Regions from separate parts of the Salinivibrio sp. IB574 genome, predicted to be linked through region 1. Evidence: riboswitches for the same ligand, from Rfam matches in the RefSeq annotation. Region 1 holds a riboswitch; the other holds the start of a gene.
The links. A riboswitch is a leader RNA that binds a small molecule or an ion and turns the genes downstream of it on or off. The one in region 1 is predicted to bind lysine.

Region 1 (17,690 bases):
AACACCAGCATCTTCAGCTTATCTTCCAACGACTGAAGCACATCTTTGTCCGAGGAAGATACTGATTTTTCTGGGATACGCGCCATCTTGGCAATCATCGACTCGACGTCCGCAACATTCACGGTTTTCTTACGCTTGCTCGCTGGCGCCATCCGACAACGCGCCCCAGCCTCATCAATCACATCAATCGCTTTATCTGGCAAATGACGCTCATTGATGTATTTAGCCGACAGTTCAACCGCCGCACGGATCGCCTTGTTGGTATAGCGAACCTCATGGTGCGCTTCATATTTCGGCTTCAAGCCCATCAAAATCTTTGTGGTGTCATCGATAGACGGTTCAATGACATCGATTTTCTGGAAACGACGGGCTAACGCACGCTCCTTCTCAAAGATGGAGCCATATTCTTGGTAGGTTGTTGAGCCAATACAGCGTAACTTACCGCTGCTTAACAATGGCTTAATCAAGTTTGCGGCATCAACTTGTCCACCACTCGCCGCCCCTGCACCGATAATGGTGTGGATTTCGTCGATAAAGAGTACGGCATGATCTTCTTTCTCAAGCTGCTTCAAGATGGACTTAAAGCGCTTCTCAAAATCGCCACGATATTTGGTACCCGCAAGAAGCGAGCCGATATCAAGCGAGTAAATCACGCAATCTTTGATGACATCAGGGACTTGCCCTTCTACGATTCTCCATGCGAGGCCTTCAGCGATAGCGGTTTTACCCACGCCGGCTTCGCCGACTAACAGCGGATTGTTCTTACGACGGCGACATAGCACCTGAATGGTGCGTTCCAGTTCCTTGTCACGACCAATCAACGGATCAATGCCCCCGACCCGCGCGAGCTGATTCAGGTTGGTGGCAAAGTTTTCCAGTTTATCTTCACCGGGCTCGCCACTCGCCTCTTCAGCGCCCATGTCGCTACTCGGCAAATCGTCGTTGTCGTCTTTCGTTGTGCCGTGAGAGATGAAATTCACCACATCCAAGCGACTCACGTCGTTCTTTTTCAAAAGGTAAGCCGCGTGAGACTCTTGCTCGCTAAATATCGCGACCAATACGTTCGCACCACTCACTTCGCTGCGCCCTGACGATTGCACATGGAACACCGCGCGTTGCAGTACGCGCTGGAAACTCAATGTCGGTTGCGTTTCGCGTGATTCATCATCAACAGGGATAAGAGGGGTCGTTTGCTCAATAAACGCATCGAGCTCTTTACGCAGGCCATCTAGGTCTGCGCGACAAGCTGTCAAGGCTTCTTGAGCGGCGGCGTTGTCAATTAACGCGAGAAGCAGGTGCTCCACCGTCATGAATTCGTGGCGCTTTTCACGCGCACGTGCAAAGGCTCCGTTGAGACTCGCTTCAAGTTCTTTATTCAGCATAAGGCACCTCCCTCAATAACCGCGCTAAAGCGTGCCGGAGAAATCATGCTTTCTCCATGGTGCACAGCAATGGATGACCATGCTCTTTGGCGTACATCATCACTTGTGCCACTTTTGTTTCCGCTACCTCTGCGGTGAATACACCGCAAACGGCTTTTCCTTCGTAGTGCACCGTCAGCATGACTTGCGTCGCTTTGTCCACGTCCATGGCAAAAAACGTCTGGAGCACTTCAATGACAAACTCCATCGGCGTGTAGTCATCGTTGTTCAGCACCACCTTGTACATAGATGGCGGTTGTAGCTTCGTCTTCTCTGACGCTGCGATGTCAGCATCAGGGAGCGCCCACTCGTTCCAATTACTCATAACCACTTACAATGCATTGTTTGGGTGTCTAGGCTGTCGTTGTGGCGGGGCGTTGCTGCCATCCACTGATCCCGTCCACCTATCTTTAAAGTTAAGCCACAGATTGTATTCCAGCAACCCTTTCAATGCGAACAAAGTGTGTCTGTGCAATTGTTAGTCACTTACTGATATATCTAGGGGTAAAAGTGCTAAAACGTTCACCGTTCAATAAAAAACATCTCAGCCCTCACCATAAGCAATGTACAAAAATAAAGACATTTCACGGCTATAAAGTGGAAACAACTGTGTTGATGGGATTGAAAAAGGGATTTGCGCTAAATCTATCTCAGTATTTAGACGTAAGAAATTATTCATAAAACAACAAAGTTTATTACACCCAATGATTGCGATTTCATTCACGCTACTAGGTTATCTCATCTTGTATAGTGAGATAAATAACTCTAGATACAACACATAACTAGCTGAATTTATAACAATTAAGTGACATTCCACCTATAACAAATAGCGACGTACCGAGCATCCATAGTGAGAGGTGACTCGATAGATTCATGAAAATGACATTATTGTTTTTTATGCATTTATCGTCAGGCTCTCACACTTTTCCGGATTACTATGAAAATGTTGTTATAAGTTATTATCGATACTTGACTGCCTAAAAGTATCTACTACAGTGGGAATTGTGGTAGATAAACTAACCACTTTTTGATCGCACGCTCACCATCTTGAGCAAATGCTGTCTGATGCGTGCTAGCGCAGAGGTCATGAGTGGGCACTTAGTTTATTGCAAGGTATGCAAAAGTTTGATGCAAGAGGGATGTTTCGCATGGAAACTGGTACAGTAAAATGGTTTAACAATGCCAAGGGATTCGGCTTTATTTGTCCTGAAGAAGGAGAAGGCGACGTTTTTGCGCATTACTCAACAATCCAAATGGATGGATACAGGACGTTGAAAGCGGGTCAAACCGTCAGCTACGAGGTTCAAGAAGGACCGAAAGGCTACCATGCGAGCCAAATCGTCCCCGTTGAACAAGAAGCAGCGAAATAACAACGCGTTATTCGCGACGGTTACAAAGGAAAAAGCGAGCGCATTGCGTTCGCTTTTTTTCGTACTCGGCGCGCTCTACCTTATCGAGACACTCGCCCATCGCAGGCCATGCTCATAGTAAGCCAAGAGCTTCCTTATAGTGCAACCGGCAAACCGACACATAACGCTCGTTACCACCGATCACAACTTGATCGCCATCAGCGATCGCATTGCCATTCGCATCTTGGCGGATCACTCGATTGGCTTTACGACCACAATGACAAACCGTTTTTAGTTCTACTAACTTATCCGCCCAAGCGAGTAAGTATTGAGAGCCTTCAAATAGCTCTCCTCGAAAGTCTGTGCGTAATCCATAACACAACACAGGAATACGCAATTTATCGACCACATCAGTTAACTCAAGCACTTGCTGCTTGGTGAGAAACTGGCTCTCATCCAGTAACAAGCAGTCTACTTTTTCGTGTTCTTGAATGGCTGAAACATGTTCGAATAAATTGGTTTCATTGTGGTATAGGTGCGCCTCTGTCTCTAAACCAATTCGTGAGCTAATTTTTCCCTGACCATATCGGTCATCGATTGCCGCTGTATATAACAGGGGCTGCATGCCTCGCTCTTGATAATTAAAGGCTGATTGCAAAAGTGTTGTCGACTTACCGGCATTCATTGCGGAGTAATAAAAATAAAGCTGCGCCATTGTTATCTCGGATTATTCGGTCATCAGGCTTAAAATCAATCCAGCATGCTACCGGATCTCATCAAAAAGGAAAGCCCCGACCAGCGGGGCTTTGCGCTCAATCCTATTATGAGGTAGTTACGAGCGAGATTAGGCCATGGCTTTGCAAGGGCGCTTTTTCAGCCACAGTAGCGCAAAACAAAGCGCGACAAAGGCCAGTGTCGTGGCGGCAAATGCCAACCATAGTGATGCGGTAAAGCCAAGGACAAAAAAGCCAACCGCGGACACCAGAGCGCCACCAATCGCATAAGGTAACTGTGTCGAGACATGATCAATATGCCCACAGCGTGCCCCTGTGGATGACAAGATGGTGGTATCTGAGATCGGTGAGCAATGGTCACCAAACACCGCACCGGCTAATACCGCCGACAGCATAGGTAACATCAAGGAAATTTCCGTCGCCGCAGCCAGATCGCCCGCGATCGGTAGCATGATACCAAAGGTTCCCCATGAGGTGCCGGTCGCAAATGCCATCACTGCCGCGAGTGAAAAGAGCACAACAGGGAGTAGCTCAGATGGCATATTGCCCTGCACCAATGAAGACAGATATTTACCCGTTTGCAAGTCGCCGATGATATGGCCAATAGACCATGCAAACAGCAGAATAAGAATGGCCCCAAACATGGATTTCGCCCCGACCCATAAGGTTTTGCTGATCGCAGGCGCACCAATCCCTTGTTTGATCGTCATGGCTAAAGCAACGATAAGTCCAGCTGCGCCTCCCATCAGAAGGGACATGCCTACATCAGTATTCTCAAACGCGCCGAGTACTGAGAAAGATACATCGTCACCTGCCAACGCTTGTGCACCGGTGTAGAGCATCGCACTGATGGTCGCCACAACGAGGACCACAATCGGTAACACCAGATCAGAAACCGTGCCGTGCTCGCTTTCTTCAATCCCAAGATCGTCACAAAGATCGGCACAATTGTCGCTTTCATCCCCTAAGCGACTGCCTTTTTTTGCTTGGTATTCAAATTGACGCATGGGGCCAATATCAAGCTGAAACCAAATCACTGCAAAAACCAGCAGAAGCGCAAAGATTGCATAGAAGTTCATCGGGATCATGGTGACAAAGGCGCCGAGCGGCGTGTAATCAGTCACCCCATGTGCGACTAAAATCGAGCCGATGACGGTAATGATATAAGCGCCCCAGCTCGAAGCGGGGGTGATAACACACATAGGTGCGGCGGTCGAATCGAGAATATACGCCAGCTTGGCTCGAGACACATGGAAGCGATCGGTCACAGGGCGCGAAACAGCCCCCACCGCCAAGCTATTAAAATAGTCATCTACGAAAATAAATACGCCCAAGAAAGCCGCCAGTAGCTTTGCTCCTCGTTTGCTTTTAATTCGGCTCTGTGCCCAATTTGCAAACGCTCGTGTTCCTCCAGAGAGCGACAATAAAGCGGTGATCATCCCGAGTAGTACGAGGAAAGCAAGAATACTCATATTCCAGCTATTAATGCTGCCGTCAGCCACAAATAGGCCGGCAACCACATCAAAAAGGTATTGCGCCGATGTCCCTAGGGAAAAGTCAGCGAGTAGCAAGGTACCGAGTACAATCCCCATGCCTAGCGACAACAGCACGCGGCGTGTTGCAATGGCAAGGCCCAAAGCCAGCAAGGGTGGAAGTAACGATAAAGCGGATGAAGAAAAGTCTGTTAAGTTCATGATCTCAATATCAACCAATTGGTTGGAGATCTACTGCAGAAACGAAGACTGGTAAGGCGTGGTAACACACAGCAAACAACTTGCCTCCTACAGTAGCGCTCCATAGTGTGTCCTAATTACTATGGCAGTGCTGCCCCTATTCGGTAACAGCCCCAGCACAGTCGGCATGATGGCCTTACTGGCTTCGGCGTTGGCTCCTTTCATGTGCGGTCACTGGCATCACCCTCGTGCACATTACTTATAAACAACGCACCTCTACGTTAAGAGTGGAGCATTCTACACAAGATGTTCACTATCGCAACTGTTCACGCACAAAAAGCCACCACTTAAAACGTCACACTATCAAGTGTCGATGAAATCAGTCGCAACCACTCAAAATTTGGGCATATTTAAAAAAACACCCTTAAATATGGGTAACAAATATTGCGAACAGAAAATAAATAATGAAAAATAGGCACTAACTATTTTATGTAATATTGTATATTTCACTTATACTGTTACCATCCGTTCAATTAACATATAAATCAAATAGGAACCCAATAATGTCTGATGCAATGAAAGCGTTACTTAACCTACGCAGCTTACGTGCTGTCGCGAAAGAAATGACCGCCGAGCAACTTAAAGAAGCGTTAGAAAAGCTGCAAACCGTCGTTGAAGAACGTGAAGAGATTGAGCGTCAAGCGCAAGAAGAAGAAAAAGCACGCCTAGCGAAACTAGAAAAATACCGTGAGATGTTAATCGCCGATGGTATTGAACCTGATGAACTCATGAAATTATTAGGTGGTGCAAGCAAGTCTAAATCAACAGGCAAGCGCGCGGCACGCCCTGCTAAATATCAATACACTGATAGCGACGGCTCGGTAAAAACATGGACCGGTCAAGGTCGTATGCCGAAAGTGATCCGTGAAGCAACCGAAAATGGTAGCGCGAAATTAGAAGACTTCTTGATCCCTGGCCAACAAGCCTAAGTGTTGCACATAAAGATAAAAAAAGAGGCCGGACGGCCTCTTTTTTTTATCTGATTCGTAAAACTCTGTCATCATCCATTAACCAAACTTTATCCGGTCTGCCAAATGACTGACTGCTAACGCAAAGTAGTGCGAACGGTTCCATTTCAACAAGCTTTGATAATTGTTATAAACCAAATAAGCTCGTCCAAGTTCATCATCAGGCTGAATCAACCAAGCTTGAATATCGACATTCGGCAACGCTTGGCCATTAAGACGCGTTACACCTAATGCTTGCCATTGATTCAATGACAGCGCCTTATTACTTTCGACACCAAGTTTATTCCTATCTATATGCTTTGGTAATTTAACTTGGCGTCCCCATGTGTACGTATCGTCCCAGCCAGCTTGTTTTAGATAGTTCGCCGCAGAAGCAAAGACATCAGCTTCCGTTTGCCAAATATCTTTTTTACCATCTTGGTTCCCATCAACCGCATAATGAAGGAAAGACGTCGGCATAAACTGGCTTTGCCCCATTGCACCGGCCCATGAACCTTTCATGTTTTCAGGCGCAATATGCCCTTCTTGCAATATGGTCAGTGCTGCCATTGTTTGTTGGCGGAAAAAGGCTTCTCGACGCCCATCATAAGCCAATGTGGCCAGTGCTTCGATAACATTGTAGTTGCCTTGCAGTTTGCCAAAATTACTTTCCACGCCCCACAAGGCTACAATGAAACGAGGCTGAACCTGATATTCCTCACCGACTTTTTTTAGCGCCGCATAATGTTTTTTATACAGCGCTTTCGCCTGATCGACTTTCCAATCCGGTACGGCGCGGGGAATGTATTCATCCAAGGTTAAACGCCGCTCAGGTTGATTTCGATCGGCACTGACCGCCCGTTCATGATACTCAATGCCAGCAAACGCGCGTGCCAGTATATCGTCATCAATCCCTGCTTGACGCGCTTCCTCTTTCAATGATTCGACGTACTGATCAAACCCTTCTTTTGCAAATAGCGGCCCCGAGGTAAAAACTGAGGCTGCAACCAATGCTGAAATCAAACCTTTGCGCATACGCTTCCCTAATTACAATTTTTCATTCTTGTTTCGGATAGCCTGCAACGCCGCATCCGGTGGCGGTGGTAATTGTAGAAAGAACCCTTCGTTTTGCAGACTTTGTTTCACTTTCTCAATATCAACAACCGCAAGTCTTTCTCGCTTACCGAGATCAATCATCATGGCAAACTCTGGTTGTCCAAAACTGTTCATTAATGCTTCTGGCACATCATCGAATTTATCTCTCCCCGGTACATAAAGATAGGTGCCTTCTTTCTTTTTGCTACGATAAATTGCGCAATACATCTCAATGTCCTCATCAGCATGCCATAACGATGGCGAAATAGTGTCATCGACGAGTTAAGGTTTGTTAGGCTTTGCCGCAAAATGTGTCACACAATGCTCACTAAACGCGGCTCACATCGCGCACCATGACAAGAAATCGCCAAAATTAGGGGGCAATGTCCGCCGAATATCAAACCCTGCTTGCCGCATCGATGCTGTGAATATACCATGCTATCCAACGTCTGATAATGCGCGTTTGACTCGCGTTTCAACGATATAACCGGAATCAAACAACATGCACAAACACCCGGAGTTGAAAGGCTCAACTTTTACTTTGTCTGTTCTTCATCTTGTGGATGACAATTTTACTGAAGCGGCCGCCATTTTGGCTGATAAGGTTTCTCAAGCCCCCGCATTTTTTGAAGGCGCGCCTGTGGTGGCGGATATCAGCCGTTTAAAGCTATGCCCAGATCTCACCGCTTTAAAGTACTGTTTAAGTGAAACTGGGATGATTTTAGTCGGCCTTACTGGCGTCACGCATAACGATACCCGCCAGCAAGCCAAATCGGTGGGGCTTGCGGTACTCAAATCGAGCAAGCAATCTCGTGTTGCCGATCCGATTCAAACCCCCACTAAAGTGGTCACGAATCCCGTGCGCTCGGGACAGCAAATCTATGCCAAAAATGCTGACTTGGTGGTATTGAATCATGTCAGTGCCGGGGCGGAAGTCATTGCTGATGGCAGTATTCATATTTACGGCGTGCTGCGCGGCAGAGCCATTGCCGGCGCCAGCGGCCAGCAGCAAGCGCGTATTTATTGCCAGAATTTACAATCAGAATTATTGTCAGTAGCCGGTAGCTACTGGCTAAGCGACAAAATTCCATCTGAGTTTATTGAGCGCCCCGTCATGGTCTCGCTCAATCAAGAAAGCTTACAAATAGACCCCCTCACGCTATAACAGAATAAGGACGAGGAATGGCACGAATTATTGTAATTACCTCCGGTAAAGGCGGTGTTGGTAAAACCACGTCGAGTGCAGCACTCGCGACGGGACTCGCCATGGCTGGCAAAAAAACCGCAGTGATTGATTTTGATATTGGTCTTCGTAATCTCGATTTAATTATGGGATGTGAGCGCCGCGTGGTGTATGACTTTGTCAACGTGATCAACGGCGAAGCCAACCTTAATCAAGCGCTGATCAAAGACAAACGGGTTGAAAATCTATTTATTCTTCCAGCCTCACAAACTCGTGATAAAGATGCGCTCACCAAAGAGGGCGTCGAGCGGGTGTTAAAAGAGATGGATGAGCTTGGGTTTGAATACATCATCTGCGATTCGCCTGCGGGTATCGAAGCTGGCGCCCTCATGGCCCTTTATTTTGCCGACGAAGCCATCGTCACGACCAACCCTGAAGTCTCTTCGGTGCGCGACTCTGATCGCATTCTGGGCATTCTCGATTCAAAATCTCGCCGCGCCGAAAACGGTGAGGAACCGGTTAAGCACCACTTGCTCTTAACCCGTTATAACCCAAGCCGCGTCACCAACGGCGAAATGCTCAGCGTGTCGGATGTTGAGGAGATCTTACGTATCCCACTGTTAGGGGTCATCCCAGAAAGCCAGTCAGTACTGCATGCCTCAAACAAAGGCGAGCCTGTGGTTCTCGATCAAGAATCGGATGCGGGACAAGCGTATGAAGATGCCATTGCAAGATTGCTTGGCGAAGAGCGCCCATTCCGCTTTATTGAGGAAGAGCGCAAAGGTTTTCTAAAACGCTTATTTGGAGGCTAATGTGGCATTGCTAGAGTTCTTTCGGCCAGCCAAGAAAAATCCGCCAACATTGCAAAAGAGCGCCTGCAAATCATTGTTGCGGAGCGACGCAGTGCAGATAGCCCTGCCCCAACCTATTTGCCACAGCTCAAGCAAGATATCTTAGATGTGATCCGTAAATATGTGGATATCGGTCCAGAGCAAGTCTCCGTGAGCCTCGAGCAAGGGGACGACGATCTTTCCGTCTTAGAGTTAAATGTGACTTTGCCCGAAGAAGGGAAAGAGAGCTAAAGCGTGAGCCTCGTTCGCTGATTGTAGAAAAGCGGTGCTAAGCACCGCTTTTTTAATGCGTCACTGGCGCACTAGGAATCATCTCTATCAGGCGCTTGCCAATCAGAGTATATCGCCACCCTTGTGCGAGGTCTGGGCGTTTATCCTCCGCTTTATGCTCTCGCCATACCCAACTGATCAACTGATTCAATTGCTTCTTTGAGCCAATAAACTCTGGTACAAAACCCTGCTCATCCGCACACTGTTGAACGCTTTCTTTGAGCGTCTTAATCACGGCTTTGTAACCCGGCTCATCGACTAAACGCGTGATGGGTTGTGGCCACTTCGCTTTAGGAAGCTTCTCAGCTTGCTTCGCCAGCGTGATCAAAGTTTGGGCATGATAGCGAATCTCAAATTTATCAAAATCATGCGCTTGCATTTGCTCAACGCTACGAATTCCAAATCGCGCCATTTTCCAAAGGTGAAGCTCTTTCACTATGAAATTAAGCGCAATATCGCGACGTCGTGCCTCTTTCGCGCGCCACTTTGCAAGCGATTGAAGTACCGCCAATTGATTCGGCTGCAGCTGCCACGCGTATTTAATATCAAGATATGCCAGCGAATCCTCTTTGGGTTGGCGCTTTTTGTCACATAAGCGGGTACATTCTTCTTGCAACGCCGCTTGCCACTGTGTTTTTGCCAAGGCTTTCTCAAGCGCTTGGTACAGAGGCATCAAATAATACACATCCGCCGCCGCATAATGCTTTTGCTTATCGGTTAGTGGGCGCGCACACCAATCAGTGCGTGATTCGCCTTTATCAAGCGCCACTCCCACATAGGTATTCACCAAACTCGCAAACCCCTCTGATACACCGTGCCCTAAAAAAGCAGCCATCAGCTGGGTATCCACCATAGGGGTAGGTAAGGTACCAGCATAGTGTTGGAACACATCTAAGTCTTCACTACTGGCATGCAATACTTTGGTGACATTGGTGTCAACCAGCAATGCCCACAACGGGGAAAGATCCTCGATTTCAATCGGATCGATGAGTACAAGTTGCTCACCATCATACAATTGCACCAACCCAAGTTGCGCGTAAAACGTACGGGTACGCACAAATTCGGTATCGACCATCACAGCAGGTTTCTGGCGCATTTTTGCGCATACGTCGACAAGTTGTTGATGTGATGTGATTAGTTGATAATTCACAAGTTAGCCTATAAAGAAAATGCCGGCAATGCCGGCATTTCGTGATTCGTTACGCTCCAGTTTACCCTTTTCGCGGGCAGCACGCATCAAGCAGAAGCTTTTTGCGGCGCCTTAGGGGCTTCATCGCGTAACTCTCGGCGCAAGATTTTACCTACATTGGTTTTCGGTAGCTCATCGCGGAATTCAACCACGCGAGGCACTTTATAACCGGTCAGGTGCTTACGGCAGTGCGCTATCAGATCATCACGGGTCAGCGACGGATCCTTTTTCACCACACAAATCTTAACGACTTCGCCTGAGTTTTCGTCTGGCTGACCAATCGCGGCCACTTCCAATACCTTATCATGCAGGGCGACCACATCTTCCACTTCATTGGGATAGACGTTAAAGCCTGATACAAGGATCATGTCTTTTTTACGATCGACGATGTGTAAGAAGCCGTCATCATCAAACTGCACCACATCACCGGTTGCCAACCAACCGTCTTCATCGATACTTTCACGCGTCGCCTCTGGTCGGTTCCAATAACCTTGCATCACTTGCGGACCACGCACCAACAATTCGCCCGGTTGGTTATCGGCGACATCTTCACGATTCTCATCCACAATACGGACTTCCGTAGATGGGACGGGCAAACCGATCGACCCGTTGTAATCACGCAAATCATAAGGGTACGCCGCCACAAGCGGTGAGCACTCGGTTAAGCCATAGCCTTCTAGGAGGTGCTTACCGGTCAGTTTTTTCCAGCTTTCTGCGACAGCGCGTTGTACCGCCATGCCACCACCAACAGTAAGGCGTAAGTTGGAGAAATCTAACTCATGAAAATCTTCGTTGTGTAGCAAAGCGTTAAAGAGGGTATTCACCCCTGTAATCGCCGTAAATGGATATTTTTGTAGCTCTTTGATAAAGCCCGGAATATCACGCGGGTTGGTGATCAACAGGTTCTGTCCACCCATTTCAATAAACAGCAGGCAGTTTACGGTTAGCGCAAACACGTGATAAAGCGGTAGCGCGGTCACTACCAACTCTTCGCCCACGTTTAGCACCGGTTGATAGGTGCCTTTCGCTTGGTAGACGTTGGCCAACATGTTGCGGTGCGTCAAGATAGCGCCTTTCGCCAATCCAGTGGTACCACCCGTGTACTGGAGGAAAGCGACATCATCACCTTTTAAGAAAGGTTTTACATACTGCATACGGCGGCCACGGCGGAGCGCATTACGCATCGACGTTGCGTCCGGCAAATGGTATTTCGGTACCATTTTCTTGACGTACTTGACCACAAAGTTCACTAACGTGCCTTTCGCACGAGGGAGCTGGTCCCCTAAACTCGTAAGGATCACGTGCTTAACGGGTGTATTCTCCACCACCTTTTCCAAGGTGTGAGCAAAATTGCTGACAATCACAATCGCTTTCGCACCTGAGTCAGTCAACTGGTGCTCCAACTCTCGCGGCGTATATAAAGGGTTGACGTTAACCGCCACACAGCCTGCTCGCAAAATACCGAACAACGCAATCGGATACTGCAGCAAATTCGGCATCATGATCGCCACACGATCGCCTTTTTGTAATTTCAGCTCGTTTTGCAGGTACGCCGCAAATGCGCGGCTACGCTCTTCGAGCTTACGGAAGGTCATGACCTGGCCCATGTTAATAAAGGCTGTTTGGTCAGCGAACTTTTGCACTGAGTGTTCAAACATCTCAATCAAAGAGCGATGGGCATCTGGATCTATTTCCGCCGGCACATCCGACGGGTAACGATTAAGCCAAACCTTTTCCACTGGCTTTCTCCTATGTTTTAGCTTGCAGGCTATACTGCCCGCTTCGATCGACGCGAGATTCTATTCAAACAGGTGTTTAACCCGTCCACCATAGCGTTAACATTATTTTTACACGAGCATTTTAAGTGCGCGTTTGAATTTTGGTCACAAAATCTGTTACCCACGATGCAGCCTGTTGCGGTTGTTGAAGGTGACAGTGATGCGTACCCGGCAGGTCCACCACCTGTAATTGGCGAAACCCATGCATCCGTTGCTGAGCATCCTGCGAACGCAATGCAGGATAGCCATCCGTTCCTCGAATGGCGAGAGCAGGACAGTGAATTGCCCGAATAATCGATTCACAATGCGCGGGCGACATCCGATAAAGCGCATCCCCGCGCAAATGAGGATCGTGTCGCCAAGTGATACCTTGAGGAGTCTCCATCAATCCGCGAGCGACTAATGGCAAAAGCGGTTCAGCTGCCACTTTATTGATGGAGGCGCGTAATTGTAGCGCCTGAAATGCAGAATCAAAGTAGCGTTGGCGCTTTTGACGCTGCTTTAAGCGTTGATCAAGACTTTTCGCCAATCGGTTGGTTATCTGTTGAGCAGGTTCAGCCATCGGGCCGAGCGCTTCTATCATTACCAGTGCAGCAATGCGGTCTGGAAAAGCAGCGGCATAGCAACTCGCCACCAGCCCACCGAGTGAGTGGCCAACCAAGATCAGTGGGCCGGAGAAGTGCTGTTGATAGAGCACTTGGTGTAAATCATCCAAGTAGTCGTAGAAGGGGTAGTAGTAGTCGCCCGGTTTATGTTCTGACAGACCGTGTCCGGGCCAATCAAACAATAATAATCCCCACTCGCTGGGTAAATAAGGCACCAGAGCATGAAAACTGGCTAGGTTATCTTGCCAGCCGTGAAGCATGACCAAAGTAGGCGCACCGCTTGCCGCCGGACGGGCAGCTCCCGCGACACGCGTTGAGGCCAGTGAGAGCGTGAGTGGTTCTAATCCACTCGACAGGCCGATCATCGCTGGATTTGCCTGAAGTGCCTCATCAAGTTGCGCCGACAGTGGAGAATGCATCATTGGTTAGGGTAAAGTGATCACGCTTTGTACTCGCCCAGTCCCGACGCCTACCCGAACGCGCGAGCAATATAGCCCATAACAATAAGGGCGGTCGTCATCGATAACCTTTTGCTCAATGTTCCACAGCTGGTGTCCTTTGACTGACAATACAGGGTAAGCATATTCATAGTCCCCGACTTTACCCATTTGCTGTTCAACAAACTCACCCAGCACCGTAATAGGACGCCCTTTCGCATAGTCTGCAGGATCGACAAAACCGCTAAAAACCGCTTTAAATCGACCCAGTGATGATGCACCAATATCGGGGCGCCCCGCACTGGAGGTGGGCAACGCGACGATTTCGACTACCGAGTCCGTTTCGCGGTTTTCAACACTGGCGATCATGCCGCCCATGCGCACTTCTTCACCCTGATTGGCTGCGGTCATACTGGCTACGACTGGGTACTCGGTTACCGGCTGATCCATACGACCTTTTAAACTGTCAGGCAAGGTACTGCAACCGGTTAACAGTAGCGCCCCGATCATCAGCAATCCGGTTGGCATTAACTTCATCACACGTACTCCTCTCTCGACGTCATACATAGATATCGACCCCGACGAGGTTAAGCAGTTCCTCTCGCCGCGCATGGTTAAGCACCGCTAAGTAAGACGACATTGCCTGACGACCGCGGCCATCGGGTAAATCATACTGAATATGTTGTTTAGCTTGCTCTGCCTCTGAGACAGAGACATGTTGCACCTTTTGCCGCACTGCCTTGGCAACTTGGCTCGCTTGCGGGGTTTGTTTACGCGACGCTTTCTCCGAGGATGAAGGGCGCCGCGTTTGATTCGGCCGGTTAGGCGGTGAAGAAGGAATTCCGTTAATCGATACCATACTTGCTTCCTATGCGAGGCAAACCGACCCAAACAGACTATTACTCGCGTCCGGGGAGCTTCTTCCACGTGACCTTGTCACGCAAGTAGGTGGGCGTCGCGAGCTCAGCGGCGACAGCCTCACCACGCTGGTAGGCGTATTTGGCAATAGCCAGCATGTCTTGTGCTTGTGGATACAACACGCCTGATTCTGTGGTGGTCAGATCCAACCCTTTCGCTAATTCAGGATAGGCAGGCCAGCCGGTTCCTGCCAGTGCCCACGTACCGTCGGTCGATTCAAGGCACAATGCGTCAGGGGCCACAACCGCTTCATCAGCCAACGCATGCCAATCGCCATTTTCTTGACGTTCATACTGGGCAAAGTATAGCTCTCCCATTCGCGCATCAATCGCCGTGAGTACTTGCGTTGCGCCATGAGTACGGTGCGCTTGCTCGGCCATCGCCGCGAGCGTCGATACGCCCAGCACGGGTAAATCAGCACCAAACGCTAAACCTTGTGCAATCCCAATGCCAATTCGCACACCAGTAAAACTCCCTGGCCCCCGGCCGAAGGCGAGTGCATCGAGTTGCGTGAGTGATACGCCCGCCTCCGCGAGTACCTCATCGACCATGGGTAAGATTTTATTGGTGTGTTCACGCGGCGCAATGTCACTGCGCACCATCATCTGATCGCCGATACACAGCGCAACAGAGCAGTTTTCCGTGGCCGTATCCACGGCAAGCATTTTTAGCGTCATTTAACCCTCAATCGGTGATTGCAATGCAGGCACCTCTGCATCGGTATGGTCAGCATTTATGGCTGATAAAAAGTCGTCAATATTATTTAGATCGCGCGTACGCGGTATGGGCGGTAAGCTGCGTAAAAAGGTGGCGCCATAAGGGCGCGTCACTAAGCGGTTATCACAAATGATCAACGCGCCTTGGTCACGCTTATCGCGAATCAAACGCCCTACCCCTTGCTTGAGCGTGATCACCGCTTCTGGAATTTGCACTTGCGAGAAGGGGTCGCCGCCTTGCAACTTACAATCTTCAATACGCGCTTTGAGCAAGGGGTCATCGGGTGAGGCAAACGGCAGTTTGTCGATGATCACGCAACTGAGTGCCTGCCCACGCACATCTATCCCTTCCCAAAACGCGCCGGTTGCCACCAGCAACGCGTTCCCCAGTGATAAATATTCTGCCAACAGGCGCTGTTTAGGCATTTCGCCTTGCATCAGCACCGGGATCTCGAGCTGGTCGCGAAACAACGCCGTTAGGTCTCGCACCATTTGATGCGACGTACATAAAAAGAAGCAGCGCCCTTGGTTGCGCTCAATCACAGGCCCCAACAAGGTTGCCAGCTTATCGGCTCGCCGATAGCTATTGGTTTCAGGCACATGGCGTGGCACACATAGTCGCGCTTGTGTGGGGTAATCAAAGGGGCTTTCTAATGTCATCTGCCGTTGTGCTGAAATGCCAAGTCGGTGACTAAAGTGGCTAAAATCACCTTCCACGGCAAGTGTCGCCGAGGTAAAAATCCATGCCCCACCTTGTTCATCCATTTGTTCGCGGAAACGATCGGCCACCGAGAGCGGCGTAATATTGAGGCTGAAGTGATGGCGCGTACATTCATACCAGTACGAATAGCCTGTGATCGACGTATCACGCAGTCGCGATAAACGTGCCTTAAATAAGGTGATGCGATCAAACGCCGCATCCAATAGTTGGCTGCGACCCAATGACAGTTTGACCACGTCATGGGCCAACTCCAGTGCATCGGTTAAGCGTACTAATTCTTTCTCGACAGCCGGTGAAGCTTGAAGCTCTCGCCAATTGCCACGAAAGCCGGGATCGAACACCATGATATCCGCATCTGGGATCAATTCCCCAAACCCAGTTTCTTTGATCGCCACATCAGCCAAGAACAAATGGTGGTTCACGACCACTACATCCGCCTCCATCGCACGACGGCGCGCCTTGACGACATAGCAGTCTTCATAGCTTGGACAGTCTTTACCAAGGCAATTGTCGTTGGTCGACGTGATCACGGGAATGAGCGGACTGTCTTCCGCCAACGCGTCACACTCACTCAAATCCCCCGACTCTGTATACGAAGACCATTCGCGGATTTTGACCAGTTGGCTTAATTGGCTCGGATCACTATCTGGGCGATGACACTCACTGATCTGACGACTCAAGCGCTCTGGACAAAGGTAGTTCACTCGCCCTTTCAACAGCGCCGTGGTACCAGTGAACCCCAACGCCGATTTCATCAAGGGTAAGTCGCGATGATAAAGCTGCTCTTGCAGGTTCTTTGAGCCCGTGCTGATGATGGCTTTTTTACCACTCAACAATACAGGGGCAAGATAGGCATACGTTTTCCCTGTTCCTGTCCCGGCCTCGACCACCAACTGTCCTTGCTCGCGGATCGCGGCATCGACCGCCATCGCCATATCGGTTTGCGGCTGTCGAGGCACAAAGCCATCAATTGCTTTTGCCAGCGCACCGGCATCAGAGAAAACCTTTCGGATCATTGGATAAATACACAGGGGAAAGCGGGCATTATGCCAAAGCCCCCAAGAGGATGAAACCACTTCCCCTCGGATGTTCGGCGATCAGGGTAAATTCACTTTGACCTTGGGGTGTAGACAGGGTAAAACCGAAGGACTATTAAGCAACATAACATCAACATGGAACGAAAAACATTACTCACGGATTGTCCCGATGCCCAAGGCCTGATCGCCAAGATCACCAATATTTGTTATAAGCACCAACTCAACATCGTCCATAATCGCGAATATGTCGACAATGCCACGGGTCGATTTTACATGCGCACCGAATTGGAAGGGATTTTTAATGACCACACGCTGTTGTTAGATCTCGACCAAGCGCTTCCTGCTGGAAGTCACCGTCAGCTTATCAGCTCACGACGAAAGCGCGTTGTGATCATGGTGACCAAAGAGTCGCACTGTTTGGGCGACATTTTAATGAAAGCCTACGATGGCTCTTTGGATATCGAGATTGCTGCCGTGGTGGGAAACTATGACAAGCTACAGACGCTGACTGAGCGCTTCGATATTCCGTTCCACCATATTTGCCATCAAGATTTATCGCGTGAGGCACACGAGCAGGCAATGTTAAAGGCAATCCAGCCGTACCAGCCCGACTACATCATACTGGCCAAGTATATGCGCGTGCTCACCCCCGACTTTGTCGCGCAATATCCTCACAGAATCATTAATATTCACCATAGCTTCTTGC
Region 2 (14,734 bases), on a different contig from region 1:
CAAAGATAAGCGCAATGTGTTTGTCACTGGGCATCCTGAGTATGATGCGCATACCTTGCATGATGAGTATCACCGTGATTTAGAGGAAGGGATGGAGCCGGTGATCCCCATTAACTATTATCCGGATGACGATCCTTCTCAGCCACCGTATGTGAGCTGGCGCAGTCACGGGCATCTGCTGTTTGCGAATTGGCTGAACTATTGTGTCTATCAGCAAACCCCCTTCGACTTGGATACATTTTCAGCGTCTAACTTTACGCTTGATGAATAATAAAGGCGCCATCTGGCGCCTTTATGATAGACAAAGGAGCGGAGTTCATTGAAGGCGCTTGTCCATCTCGTCTTGAGCTGCGTTTGCTTTATCAACCATGCCGGTCATGGTTGAGCCTTGTACCAAAATAGAAAACACCACCACCGCGTAAGTCATCACCAAAATCAGCTCTCTGACATCGATTTGTTTTTCTGGGACCACAATAATGCCGGCTGGTACCGCCATGGCCATGGCCAAGGCGAGGCCTCCACGCAATCCTCCCCATGTGAGAATGCGCACAGCCCACGGGTTATATTCGCGAAAGCATCGGAAACCGAGATAGCAGGCTTTGACACTCAAATAGCGAGCCGCTAGCACTAAAGGCACGACACAACCCATTACAATCCAGTCCTCTTCATGAAAGGTGATTTGCAACAAGCTTAAGCCGATGAGCAAGAACAGTAAGCTGTTAAGAAATTCATCGACCAGTTCCCAGAAATGGTCGAGGTGATCTTCACTCTCTTTGGAAAAGCCAATAAAGCGGGTCCAGTTACCGATCATGATCCCGGAGACGACCATTGCCAGTGGTCCGGAAACATGCAGCATATCGGCGAGCACATAGCCTGCACTGGGAATGGCTAAAGTGAGTAACAGCTCCATGGAGTGATCGTTAGTGGCACAAATCAAACGGTGAAAGGCATAGCCTAAAACTAGGCCGTAACATATGCCGCCAATCGCTTCTTGCGCAAACAGCGACAGGGTGCCCGCCAAGGTTGGGTTTTGGTGTCCGAATGCGAGGGTGAAAATAGTCACAAACACCACCAAGCCAAAACCATCGTTAAACAACGACTCGCCTTCGATTTGGGTGGTAATACGCATGGGGGCATGTAATTTTTTGACAATCGCAAGCACGGCAATGGGGTCCGTGGGTGAGATCAGGGCGCCGAAAAGTAAGCAGTAAATATAATCAAATTGTACCCCAATCAGTTGGAACACGCCCCACACACCAGATCCCACTAAAAACACGGAGATCAGTGTCGCACCGAGTGCAAGAGTGGTGATTTCCCATTTTTGGTCTGAAAACGAAGGCAGTTTGACGCCCAGCCCTCCAGCAAAAAGTAGAAAGCCAAGCACGCCCTCAAGGAGAAACTCCTCAAAATGAATATCCCCTAAGGTTTGCGCGGCAATCGCCTTTAGAGGCAGGGCTTGATACTGACCGGCAATCACTATCCCTAAAGACAGTAAAAGTGCACCCGCCGTGATTGCGATGGTGGTTTGGACGCGGCTAATTTTACTGTTAATAAACGCGATGATAATGGCGGCAGCGGCCATAAAGCTGAGGATAGCGTAGGTTGACATACATCATTCCTGATACGGCTAGGGAGTGGAAAAAAGAGTTACAAAATATTAATAGAAATCGCTTCCAAAACGAACAGCAGATTTGAAATAGATCAATATTAATTCATTTAAATAGACGTCTAGATTTCCATTTTCGCTGTGGTAGGATGAAATTATCGCAATGAGGAAGATGATAAGCGTAATGAGTATGGACCGACTGACACAGCAACTGCGCGAACGTATTTTGGTAATCGATGGTGGTATGGGCACCATGATTCAGGGGCTAGGGCTCAATGAGGCCGATTATCGTGGCGCGCGTTTTAAAGATTGGCACTGTGATGTAAAAGGTAACAATGACCTTTTGGTGCTGACTCAGCCCGATAAAATCGCTGCCCTACATAGTGATTATCTGGCTGCGGGCGCGGACATTATTGAAACCAATACCTTTAACGCCACCCAAATCGCGATGGCCGATTACGACATGCAAGCGCTGAGTGCGGAAATCAACTTAGCGGCCGCTCGGCTTGCGCGTGAGGTTGCTGATACGTGGACGGCGAAAACGCCAACTAAACCCCGCTTTGTCGCGGGTGTGTTAGGGCCCACTAACCGAACGTGCTCGATCTCACCGGATGTGAATGACCCGGGCTTTCGCAATGTCAGTTTTGATCAGTTAGTCGACGTGTATGCTGAGTCTACCGAAGCCCTCATTGAGGGCGGTGTAGATATCATCATGTTGGAGACCATCTTTGATACCTTGAATGCCAAAGCCTGTGCGTTTGCGGTGGAGAAGGTCTTTGATGCTCGTGGTTCACGCCTGCCCATTATGATCTCTGGCACTATCACTGATGCATCTGGGCGTACCTTATCCGGACAAACCACCGCCGCTTTTTATCACTCGTTGCGTCATGTCGAGCCACTGTCTTTTGGCTTGAACTGCGCGCTCGGGCCGGCGGAATTGCGCCAATACGTTAAAGAGCTGAGCGACATTTGTGAGGGCTTTGTCTCTGTCCACCCGAACGCGGGGTTGCCCAACGCCTTTGGCGAATATGATCTCTCTCCTGAACAGATGGCGACGCACATTGATGAGTGGGCGGCATCTGGCTTTATCAACTTGGTCGGTGGCTGTTGCGGGACCACCCCCGAACATATTCAAGCGATCAGTGATGTTGTTGCGACGCATCCTCCTCGCCCCTTGCCGGCTCATCCCGTCGCCTGTCGCTTATCTGGACTCGAGCCACTCACCATTAATGCCGATAGCTTGTTCGTTAATGTGGGTGAGCGCACCAATGTGACCGGCTCAGCACGCTTTAAACGTTTAATCGTTGAAGAGCAATATGACGAAGCGCTTGAAGTGGCATTGCAGCAAGTGGAAAACGGCGCCCAAATCATCGATATCAATATGGATGAGGGTATGTTGGATGCCGAAAAGGCCATGGTGCGATTTCTCAATCTTTGCGCGGCCGAGCCGGATATCGCCCGTGTGCCTGTGATGATTGACTCCTCCAAATGGGAGGTGATTGAAGCTGGCCTCAAGTGCATTCAAGGGAAAGGCATCGTCAACTCTATTTCGCTCAAAGAAGGAGAAGAAGCCTTTCTTCACCAAGCACGTTTGGTCCGTCGCTATGGTGCAGCGGTGATAGTGATGGCGTTTGATGAGCAAGGACAGGCCGATACTCAGGCACGAAAAGTAGAAATCTGTACGCGGGCCTATCATCTTCTGGTCGAGCAAGTCGGTTTTCCGCCGGAAGACATTATCTTCGATCCCAATATCTTTGCGGTTGCCACCGGCATTGATGAGCACAATAACTACGCGGTCGACTTCATCAACGCCGTGGCTGATATCAAGCAAACTTTACCGCATGCCATGATCTCGGGCGGGGTCTCAAATGTGTCGTTTTCGTTTCGAGGCAACAACCCCGTCCGTGAGGCTATTCATGCGGTGTTTTTGTATCACTGCATCAAAAATGGCATGGACATGGGGATCGTCAATGCGGGCCAGTTAGCCATCTATGATGATTTGCCTGAATCGCTTCGCTTGGCAGTAGAAGATGTGGTGCTCAACAAAGATGATGGCGCCACGGAGCGTTTATTGGAGATCGCCGACAGCTATCGTGATAGTGGTGAGAGCGAAGTCGCGGAAACCGCGGAGTGGCGCAGCTGGCCAGTGGAAAAGCGGCTGGAACATGCACTGGTCAAAGGCATTACAGAATTTATTGTTGAAGATACCGAGCTGGCTCGCGCGGCAGCGAGTAAACCCCTAGAAGTCATTGAAGGCCCGTTGATGGCAGGCATGAACGTGGTTGGGGACTTGTTTGGTGAAGGCAAGATGTTCCTGCCTCAGGTGGTGAAGTCGGCACGGGTGATGAAGCAAGCGGTGGCCTACCTTGAACCTTACATCAATGCAGAAAAGCAGCAAGGGCAGACCAATGGCAAGATCCTGCTCGCCACCGTCAAAGGCGATGTACACGACATTGGCAAAAACATTGTTGGCGTGGTGCTGCAGTGTAATAACTTTGAGATTATTGATCTCGGTGTGATGGTGCCGACCGATAAGATCCTGTCGGTGGCCCGAGAAGAAAACGTCGACATTATTGGTCTGTCGGGTCTGATCACCCCATCGTTAGATGAGATGGTGAACGTGGCGAAAGAGATGGAGCGACAAGGGTTTGATATTCCTCTGTTGATTGGCGGTGCGACCACCTCCAAAGCCCATACCGCGGTGAAAATTGAGCAGCATTACCATGCGCCCGTGGTCTATGTACCCAACGCGTCGCGTGCGGTTGGGGTGTGCTCCTCGTTATTATCCGAGACGCAGCGACCTGATTTTGTCGCGCGTTTGGCCAAAGAGTATGACACTGTGCGTGAGCAGCATCAGCGTAAAGCGCCCCGCACGCCACCGGTGACCTTGGAGCAGGCTCGCGATAACAAGTGGCAAACGGATTGGGCAAACTATATGCCTCCGCAACCGGCGAAGCCAGGCATCCATGTTTACGATGATGTCTCGATAGCGACCTTACGTCAGTATATCGACTGGACGCCTTTCTTTATGACGTGGTCTCTCAGTGGCAAATTCCCCGCGATTTTGGATCACGAGCTGGTGGGGGAGGAAGCCCGTCGCTTGTATCAAGACGCCAATGCTTGGCTCGATCGTTTCGAGGCAGAAGGCTTGGTAGCGGCAAAAGGGGTGTGTGGCCTCTTTCCTGCCAATAGCGTGGATGATGATATTGAAGTGTATACCGACTCGTCACGACAAACGGTGAGCACGATATTGAATCACTTGCGTCAGCAAACACAAAAGCCGCGTGGTGCGAACTATTGCTTATCAGACTTTATTGCGCCGAAAAGTAGCGGTCAGGCGGATTGGATTGGTGCGTTTGCGGTGACAGGCGGCATTGGTGAGTCTGCTTTGGCGGAAGAGTACAAAGCGAAAGGGGATGACTACAACGCGATCATGATCCAAGCGGTGGCGGATCGACTCGCAGAAGCCTTTGCGGAATATCTTCACCAGCAAATTCGGATCACCTTGTGGGGGTATGCGCCCGATGAGACGCTTGATAACGACGCCCTGATCCGCGAACAATACCAAGGGATCCGGCCAGCGCCAGGTTATGCCGCCTGTCCTGAACACAGTGAGAAAGGCAAGATTTGGCAATTGCTATCGGTAGAAGCGCATACGGGGATGACACTTACCGAAAGCTATGCCATGTGGCCGGGCGCGTCGGTTTCGGGTTGGTATTTTTCCCATCCAGAGTCACGTTACTTTGCGGTAGCGAAAATTCAAAACGATCAACGTGATAGCTACGCGGCACGTAAAGGCTGGTGTCTTGAGGAAGCTGAAAAGTGGCTAGGCCCTAATCTTAATGCCTAACCGAGAAAAGCCAGCGCGCGCTGGCTTTTCTTTTGGGTGTTACTCAAAAAGCTGTGTATGTAAACGCTGCACTACCTCGGTGGCACTGTCGTCATCAACCACCATACAGACATTGTGATTACTCGCGCCATAACAAATCATGCGCAAGGTGGCGGTATCTAAGGCGTTAAATACCGGCGTCACCGCCCCCGGAGTATGACGCATCTCATTACCAATTAAGGCGACCACGGCCAAGTGTTGGCAAACGTCAACATGGCACAAGGTCGAGAGTTCCTCCAAGGCGGCATCAGGCAAACGGGGCACCTCACCTTGTGTATTGGTTTGATCGAGCGTCAAAGACACACTGACTTCGGAGGTAGTGATCAGATCGACGGAGATCTGATAGCGCGCTAGGATCGCGAAGACGTTGGCAAGAAAGCCATACGCTTGGAACATCGTCAAACTGGTCAAGGTCACCATGGTTTGATTTCGGCGTAACGCAATGGCGCGGAATAGGGGGGATGATTCCGCGTGTTCTCGGATCCAAGTCCCGCCTTTTTCCGGCGCACAGGCCGCCCCGACAAAGACAGGAATATGCTGGCGTACCGCGGGTAATAGCGTGGACGGGTGGAGCACTTTGGCGCCAAACGTCGCCATCTCCGATGCTTCACTAAAGCTGATCTCAGCAATAGGACGTGCTTTGGCAGCGAGGCGTGGGTCGGTAGTATAAATGCCCGGTACATCGGTCCAAATCGCCAAGCTTGTTGCCCCGAGCGCTTCGGCAAACAAAGCGGCACTGTAGTCGCTGCCTCCTCGGCCAAGAGTGGTCGTTCGTCCTTCTTTGTCGGCACCGATAAATCCTTGGGTCACGAGAATGTGATTGTCTAGCTGCGCATTCAAGCGCTGACACTGTTGCTGAGTCAGGGCGATATCTGGAATAGCGTGACCAAATTGGCTATCCGTTTTCAAATATTCGCGGGCATCAATCCGAGCTGCTGGCAGGCCAAGGTGGACGAGCAAGCGAGTAAACAGGTGCGTAGAGGTAAGCTCGCCACAGGCAACCAAGGCATCGGTAAGCGCTTCGCTCGGGGCCTCACAGGCTTGCTCACTCAAGGAGATAATCTGCTGGTGGAGCGTTCGCACTGCTTCTTGGGTGTGATGACAAGCGGGCAAAGCTGCCAGTATTTGCTGGTGGATAGCGTCTATTGCATCCAGTGTGTTTTGGCGTAAGACATCGTTTTTTATGCCTTGGGCTAAGGCGACAAGATGGTTGGTGACGCCGGCACATGCGCTAATCACTACAAAACGGGTCTCGGGGTGGCGCATAATCACTGCGGCACTTTGTTGCATGGCGGCAAAGGTGCCAACACTGGTGCCGCCAAATTTAGCGACTGAAATAGATGGTAACGGGTTCACGTCCTTTTCCCCTTTTGAGCTCGTGCTCATTGATTCAACATATTTAAAAGTCAGTGGGGAACATCAGAAGTCACGTCGCAAACGCGAGCAAAAAGGAAGAGCAAACGGCAGGCATTCTGCCAGAAGCGCTCCACCTGTCTGTCCAAATGGATGACAAGTGACAGCCTGAAGGATTCAGCCTTCATGGCCGGCGGCTCCTTACCCTGTCGGAACCCCCTCGGCATCGCCTCCCCTGATTATCACGCCTTGGAGTAGGGCTCCGCGTGATAACTGCCTSAGTGATGCACCTCTTCTGTATGTTCGGCCATGTGTTGATCCACATGGTGAGTGGTTACATTACGGGCGCTGGTGAGTGGTTGTCAACCGCCAATTGAGTTGCAAAGCGACGATCAGGCACCTATGTCGCTGCTATCCGCCACCTGTTGAATATGCGCTCTAGCACGTAAGTTCGCAATGTGACAATGGGGCGATGAACACAAAGTATGCTATAACGGAAAGCGCAAATTTAGCAGACACAAGGATAGGTTATGGCAACTTCAATTTCCGATATCCGCTCATTTCAGCCGATAGAGCGCACCCTGATGGGCCCTGGCCCGTCTGATATTTCTCCGCAAGTGTTGCAGGCGTTGAGTCGTCCGACGTTGGGACACCTCGATCCCCTTTTTATTGCGATGATGGATGAGGTCAAACAGCTCTTACAATATGCCTTTCAGACCGAGAATCCGTTTACCATTGCGGTCTCTGCCCCCGGGAGTGCAGGAATGGAAGCGTGCTTCGTTAACCTTGTAGAGCCCGGTGATACCGTGATTGTCTGTCGCAATGGGGTGTTTGGCGACCGAATGCGAGAAAACGTTGAACGCTGTGGTGCACACGCGGTGATGGTTGACGATGCATGGGGCGAGCCTGTCAGCCCTGAAAAGGTGGAAGCGGCATTAAAAGCGCACCCAGAAGCTAGCATCGTCGCGTTTGTTCATGCTGAAACCTCCACGGGCGCTTGCTCAGATGCGCAAACACTGGCGACGCTGGCGCGCGAGCACGGCTGCCTTACCATTGTTGATGCCGTAACATCACTTGGCGGTGTACCCTTGAAAGTCGATGAATGGCAACTTGATGCGGTCTACTCTGGTAGTCAGAAATGCTTGTCATGTGTTCCGGGCCTATCGCCGGTCACCTTCTCAGCGCGTGCCGTTGAAAAAATGCAAGCGCGCACCCACAAGGTGCAAAGCTGGTTTCTCGATCAAAGCTTAGTGCTGGGCTATTGGAGCGGTGACGGCAAACGCAGTTATCACCATACTGCACCGGTCAATAGTCTGTATGCGTTACATGAATCATTGCTCAAGTTATATCAAGAGGGAATTGAGAACGCTTGGCAGCGTCATCGAACCATGCATCAACGCTTAAAAGCGGGGTTGGACGATTTAGGTATCCGCTTTGTGGTGGATGAGCCTTATCGCTTGCCGCAATTSAACGCGGTGTATATCCCGGATGGCGTCGATGATGGCGCGGTACGCCAACATTTGCTCAACACCTATAACCTCGAAATCGGTGCTGGCTTGGGCGATCTCGCTGGTAAGGCATGGCGAATTGGCTTGATGGGTTACAGTGCGCGTGAAGAAAACATCGCGCTATGCTTAAAAGCACTGGGCGACGCACTGCGCTAAGCGTACGTTATTCCGGCGGAGTGCGCATCGGTAAGGTGTGGCGAGTGGTCCACACCTTGGCGGCTTGCGGAAACAAATATCGCGCCTCTTGCTGAATATCGCGTGCCCGCTGCGTATCGCCAATTTGCAGTGCAATCTGGTAAGCATGCTGGTAACCCGTAAACGTGGGGTGTTGTGCCACATGCTGCAGCCATAGGTGCAGGTGCTGGTGGCGCTCGGCATCCGACAGTGTCTCTAGGGTGTGCTGAAAGTGCTGTTCCGCGAGCCCTTGGGTGAGTTTGCTTTGCCACCATGGATGTTGCTGGTAGAGCGCAATACGCTGAGAGGTTAATAAAGAGTCACGCAGGTAGCGATTGGCTAAATACACCGATGATAGGCACAACAATCCCACCAAGATCATTACAGTGACAATACTGCGTGTCGCGATACGCTGCCCATATTCGGCGGTAGAAAATGTGATTCGTTGGTATTTGCTGGTTAAATTATCCAGCCAGTACAGCCACATGAGCAGTAAAATACCGTTAAACCACTGCGTACCGCTGGCCGGATAGATAAGCAAGCCAGTGAGTGGCGGAAGCACGAGCGCAACGAGCATACGCCGCGTGCCTGAAGGGGCGCGGATAATGCGAAGCGCCAGTGGCAGTATCACCGCAAGATACGCCAGTGCTATCACAAGCCCACCTTCCAATAACCACAATGCTAGCGCGCTCGGCAATTTCACGGGGCCAGTGTGTCCCGGATGTGCCGCCGATGCGAGCAGTAGAGTCGTTTGTCCATGACCCATGCCAACGCCAAAAAAAGGCGTTTGTTGAAATTGCTGCCATGCAAGCCACAGTGCGCGTTTGTCTTGAGGCGTGAGCCATTGCCAGCTTTCTTGCCCGGTCAGTCCGAACACCGCGAGTAACGCACCGGCAGACATGGCGGCCAGCCACGCAAGATGCTGGCGCCGCGTCGCAAAGCGACTGAGATAAACTTGTTGCAAGGCAATGGCGCAAAGGGCAAACAGGAGCAGTAGCGGTCGTCCTTGCATGGCAAGCACGGGCAGGATAACCACTGGCGTGAACACCAACACGCTTTGCGTTATGGGATGGCGGTAGCGGTTACTTGGCTCTCGGGCGAGCAGATAAGCCGCCAAACTTAGGCCGGTGAGTAATAACGCATGGGTCACGGCAGCGGGTAAATGCGGCACCCAATGTTCAAACTTAAAAGGCGCTATGCCCGGTGGCGATTGGTTGCCTAAGACGGAAAGGATGGCCAACCAAGAGGCAAGCATCAAGACGGCCAGTAGCTTTTGTCGCTGGGCATGATTAAAAATAAACTGCTGTAAGCTGGAGAAAAAACCGAGGCTGAGAACCAATGCGGCGATGGCATAGCCGCTATTTAGCGTTGCCGCTTGCGGATAAAGATATGGCACACTGGCACAGAGCGTGGCGGCCACTAACGCCCAGGTTAAGTGAGTGACGCGCCATGTGTGCTGTCGCCACACTTCCAGTCCGGCAAACCCCAATACCAAGCTAAGCGTGAGTAACGACAGAGCGGCAGCAGGATGGCGAATACCCACCAACGGCAAGTCGACCGAATACAATGGCAAACAGATCAGCCATAACGCCGCCAGTGCCCCTAAAAAGGGCACCGTAAGCGGTTTTCGTTTCACTCGGTGGGTGGGTAACGCCTGTGTCATTATCGCTCCAACATGGGCTTCAAGAAGTGGGCCGTGTGGCTACCAACCACATTGACGATCTCTTCTGGCGTACCTTGAGCAATGATTTCACCGCCGCCGTTACCGCCTTCAGGTCCTAAATCGATGATCCAATCTGCGGTTTTAATCACATCTAGGTTATGCTCGATCACCACAATGGTGTTGCCCTGTTCGCGTAAGCGATGCAACACATTCAGCAACTGCTGAATATCATGGAAGTGCAAGCCGGTTGTCGGTTCATCAAGGATATATAGCGTTTTACCGGTATCGCGCTTAGATAGCTCACGGGCCAGTTTTACCCGCTGTGCTTCGCCGCCTGATAAGGTGGTGGCGGCTTGGCCTAGACGAATATAACTCAGACCGACATCCATCAACGTTTGTAGCTTACGCTTGATAGCGGGGACGGCGTCGAAAAATTCACGTGCGTCTTCGACGGTCATTTCCAAGACTTCATCGATAGTTTTGCCTTTATAGCGCACTTCGAGTGTTTCGCGGTTGTAGCGTTTCCCTTTACACACATCACAAGGCACATACACATCGGGCAAGAAGTGCATTTCTACTTTGATCACCCCATCGCCTTGGCAGGCTTCGCAGCGACCGCCGCGTACGTTAAAGCTAAAGCGACCCACTTTATACCCGCGTGCCCGAGCCTCTTGCGTGCCGGCGAAGAGCTCACGTATCGGCGTAAAGATCCCCGTATAGGTGGCTGGGTTTGAACGTGGAGTACGCCCAATGGGGCTTTGATCAATATCGATCACTTTGTCGAAATGTCCTAACCCGTCAATAGACTCGTAAGGCGCGGGTTCGGCGGTGGTGGCACCATTGAGTTGCTGGTGGGCCACTTTAAAGAAGGTATCGTTAATTAATGTCGACTTTCCTGACCCAGATACGCCGGTGACACAGGTGAATAAGCCTACGGGCAAGTGTAAATCGACATGTTTTAAGTTGTTCCCTGTTGCACCTTTAAGCACCAACATTTTGTCGGGATCTCGAGGGCGACGGGTCTCTGGAACGGCAATCGCCTGCTTGCCGCTGAGGTACTGTCCGGTTAGCGAGTTGTCATTGTTGAGAATATCGTCGAGGCTGCCCTCGGCCACGATTTGTCCGCCGTGAGCACCAGCGCCTGGACCAATATCAATCACATAGTCGGCGGCGCGAATGGCGTCTTCATCATGCTCGACCACAAGCACGGTGTTTCCGAGATCGCGTAAATGCTCCAGCGTATCGAGTAAGCGTGCGTTATCTCGTTGATGCAAACCAATGGAGGGTTCATCAAGCACGTACATTACTCCGACCAGGCCAGCCCCGATTTGACTCGCCAAGCGGATACGCTGTGCTTCCCCGCCAGAAAGCGTATCGGCGCTTCGTGACAAGTTAAGATAATTAAGCCCGACATTGACCAAAAAGCGTAATCTGTCATGGATCTCCTTCATGACTTTTTCGGCAATTTTGGCACGTTGACCCGATAAGGTTAGTTGTTCAAAAAAGTCGAGGGCTTGTTGAATGCTCAGCTCGCAAATTTCAGGTAAGTTGCGGCCATCAATAAAGACATGGCGTGCTTCCTGACGCAATCGTGACCCGCCACAGCTTGCACACGGTTTAGTCGCAATGTACTTAGCCAGCTCGTCACGTACCGCATTAGACTCGGTATCACGGTAGCGACGCTCCATATTGTTGAGGATCCCCTCAAAGGGATGTTTGCGCACACGAATATCGCCCCGATCGTTGACGTATTTAAACTCGATCTCTTTCGGGCCTGAACCGTAAAGCAGAATGTCTTGAATGGTGCCAGACAGATCTTGCCAGGGCAGCTCGAGATCAAAGTCGTAGTGATCAGCGAGTGAGCGTAGCATCTGAAAGTAGTAGAAATTGCGTCGATCCCAGCCTCGAATCGCCCCACCGGCGAGGCTGACCGCAGGGTTCTGAATAATCCGTTTAGGATCGAAGTACTGTTGTACGCCTAAGCCATCACAGGTGCCGCAAGCGCCAGCCGGATTATTAAAGGAAAACAGGCGTGGCTCTAACTCTTGCATGCTGTAACCGCAGTGCGGGCAGGCAAAATTGGCAGAGAAGATCAGCTCTTCGCCGTCGCCATCCATCCAGCTGATCACCGCGCTGCCGCCAGTGAGCTCGAGAGCAGTTTCAAACGATTCCGCTAAGCGTTGCTGTTGATCTTCACGGACTTTAAAGCGATCCACCACCACTTCAATGGTGTGTTTTTTATGTAGTTCGAGTGTCGGTGGATCGGACAGATCGCAGACTTCGCCATTAATACGTGCGCGAATAAAGCCCTGTGCGGCAAGGTTTTCGAGAGTTTTAACGTGCTCGCCTTTGCGGTTTTTGATAATCGGGGCGAGCAACATCAGTTTGCTGCCCTCTGGTAGGGCAAGCACTTTATCGACCATTTGGCTAATCGTCTGAGCGGCCAAGGTCACATCATGGGTCGGACAGCGAGGCTCCCCGACCCGCGCATACAGCAAGCGTAAGTAATCGTACACTTCGGTGATGGTACCCACGGTTGAGCGCGGGTTATGCGAGGTTGATTTTTGCTCAATGGAGATAGCGGGGGACAAGCCTTCAATATGATCAACGTCGGGCTTTTCCATCAAAGAGAGGAACTGGCGCGCATAAGCCGACAAAGACTCAACATAGCGACGTTGTCCTTCTGCATACAAGGTATCAAAGGCTAAAGATGATTTGCCGGATCCAGAGAGCCCGGTGATGACAATCAACTTATCGCGGGGAATAGTTAGGTTGATGTTTTTGAGGTTGTGCGTACGCGCGCCTCTGACGTCGATATTATCCATTGTTATCCTACTTCTCAGTCAGCTCACTTATTGGTCACCGGTGCCCAGTATCGCACAGACGGCGCTGTGACCAAACAAAAAAGGCTGTATATTTACACAGCCTTTTGCCAAGGTGGAAAGTCCTTACGTCGAGACGCAACGCAGAGCGGGGATTACGGGTTTTTAACCGTGGCTTCGTCTTTGTTTTTGCCGCCTAAGTAGAGGTTTTGATAGCAATGATTAGTGGCTTCGATAAAGCCTTCCACGCTGCCACAGTCAAAGCGCTCCCCTTTAAATTTATAGGCCAACACACATCCGGCTTGCGCTTGCTTGAGCAAGGCGTCAGTGATTTGCACTTCACCGTTTTTGCCCGGTGGTGTGTTTTCGAGCAGTTCAAAAATATCAGGGGTTAAAATATAACGGCCGATAATGGCTAAATTGCTCGGCGCTGTACCCGGGTCAGGTTTTTCCACCATGTTGTCTACGCGGAAAAGGTCATCTTTGATCTCTTGCCCGGAAATAACCCCGTATTTATGGGTCTCGTCTTCGGGTACTTCTTCCACCGCGACGATAGAACAGCGAAATTGTTTGTATAGCGCCACCATTTGTTTAAGCACGCCATGCCCCGGGTTGATACACAGGTCATCCGCCAGCACGACCGCAAATGCTTCATCACCCACCAGTTCACGACCGGTTAAAATGGCGTGTCCTAAGCCACGCATTTCATGTTGGCGAATATAGGTAAACGAGGCTTTTTCGATAGTGTTACGGATATCATCCAACAGCACTTCTTTGTTGGTGCCGCTGATCTGATGCTCCAGCTCATAGTTCTTATCGAAATGATCCATGATCGCATGCTTACCGCGACCCGTTACAATGCACATGCCGTGGATGTCCGCTTCAAGTGCTTCATCAACACCGTACTCAATCAATGGTTTATTGACGACAGGCATCATCTCTTTGGGCATGGACTTGGTCGCGGGTAGAAAGCGCGTACCATAACCGGCGGCGGGGAACAGACATTTGTTAATCATCTTGGATCCTTTATTCGTCACTGATGTGGCCATACAGGCCGCAGCGTGATTTACGTGAATGGCAATCAAATACACCATCCACAGCAATAGGTTATGCATTATTTTGCTGGGCGACGCGCAGGGAAGCAAGCCGCGATCGCTCCAGTATAGCGAAACGCACGCCCTCACTCATCGCTCACCCAGACTCTGACGACATGAATATGCGTTAGTTCACACTCTTTACCCATGCTCACGCGAGACAGAGTTAAGAGGCTGAGCAAACTTACGGGTAGTGGCGACTGAAAGCCGATACAAAGTCGGATAGCTTTGTTTGTGGCAAGGCATTGATTCCAGCCGCGCCTTCTCGTCCTCCGCCAGTGGCAAATTGTTGTGCGAGAGCCACTGCGCCTAGGGGACGGTTTAAGGGGGCGCGAATGCTAACCATCCAGTCTCCATCCGGTGTTGGCGTTAATACCGCGTGAGCTTTATCGGGCGATTGGTTGGCAAGCTGATTGCCGAACATGCCGCTGATACGCCGTGCCCAAGGCGCATTGGGTAGTAGATAGACGGCACCACCGGCATAGTCATACTCGGCAGTAAGTTGTTCTGCATGAGCACGATCGGTTTGGTATCCCTCCGCTAGCGCCATCACGATATCTGGATAGGCTTGCATAAAGTCGTCAGGCGTTTCAAATCCGGCCATGTGGCGATAAAGCACCGCAGG

Region 2: linked by a shared signal. The riboswitch ahead of lysC (lysine-sensitive aspartokinase 3) and the one ahead of BZJ17_RS11615 (Na+/H+ antiporter NhaC family protein) in region 1 are both predicted to bind lysine.

The regions. Positions count from the first base shown of each region.
Region 1 is NZ_MUFN01000021.1:71,519-89,208, reverse strand. It holds gene clpA (ATP-dependent Clp protease ATP-binding subunit ClpA) at 1-1,382, opposite strand, end outside; gene clpS (ATP-dependent Clp protease adapter ClpS) at 1,426-1,746, opposite strand; gene cspD (cold shock domain-containing protein CspD) at 2,570-2,791, shown strand; gene BZJ17_RS11620 (thymidine kinase) at 2,904-3,485, opposite strand; gene BZJ17_RS11615 (Na+/H+ antiporter NhaC family protein) at 3,615-5,198, opposite strand; lysine riboswitch at 5,284-5,464, opposite strand; gene BZJ17_RS11610 (H-NS family nucleoid-associated regulatory protein) at 5,741-6,166, shown strand; gene BZJ17_RS11605 (lytic murein transglycosylase) at 6,245-7,219, opposite strand; gene BZJ17_RS11600 (YcgL domain-containing protein) at 7,232-7,507, opposite strand; gene minC (septum site-determining protein MinC) at 7,782-8,444, shown strand; gene minD (septum site-determining protein MinD) at 8,462-9,274, shown strand; partial or broken gene minE (cell division topological specificity factor MinE) at 9,276-9,544, shown strand; gene rnd (ribonuclease D) at 9,597-10,733, opposite strand; gene fadD (long-chain-fatty-acid--CoA ligase FadD) at 10,820-12,511, opposite strand; gene BZJ17_RS11570 (alpha/beta hydrolase) at 12,633-13,577, opposite strand; gene BZJ17_RS11565 (Slp family lipoprotein) at 13,581-14,129, opposite strand; gene BZJ17_RS17150 (hypothetical protein) at 14,152-14,451, opposite strand; gene tsaB (tRNA (adenosine(37)-N6)-threonylcarbamoyltransferase complex dimerization subunit type 1 TsaB) at 14,492-15,187, opposite strand; gene BZJ17_RS11555 (ATP-dependent DNA helicase) at 15,188-16,963, opposite strand; gene purU (formyltetrahydrofolate deformylase) at 17,120-17,690, shown strand, end outside.
Region 2 is NZ_MUFN01000028.1:30,895-45,628, reverse strand. It holds gene metA (homoserine O-succinyltransferase) at 1-271, shown strand, start outside; gene BZJ17_RS13455 (sodium:proton antiporter) at 317-1,609, opposite strand; gene metH (methionine synthase) at 1,779-5,456, shown strand; gene lysC (lysine-sensitive aspartokinase 3) at 5,496-6,881, opposite strand; lysine riboswitch at 6,967-7,151, opposite strand; gene BZJ17_RS13440 (alanine--glyoxylate aminotransferase family protein) at 7,379-8,512, shown strand; gene BZJ17_RS13435 (hypothetical protein) at 8,520-10,193, opposite strand; gene uvrA (excinuclease ABC subunit UvrA) at 10,193-13,018, opposite strand; gene galU (UTP--glucose-1-phosphate uridylyltransferase GalU) at 13,171-14,031, opposite strand; gene BZJ17_RS13420 (acetyltransferase) at 14,294-14,734, opposite strand, start outside.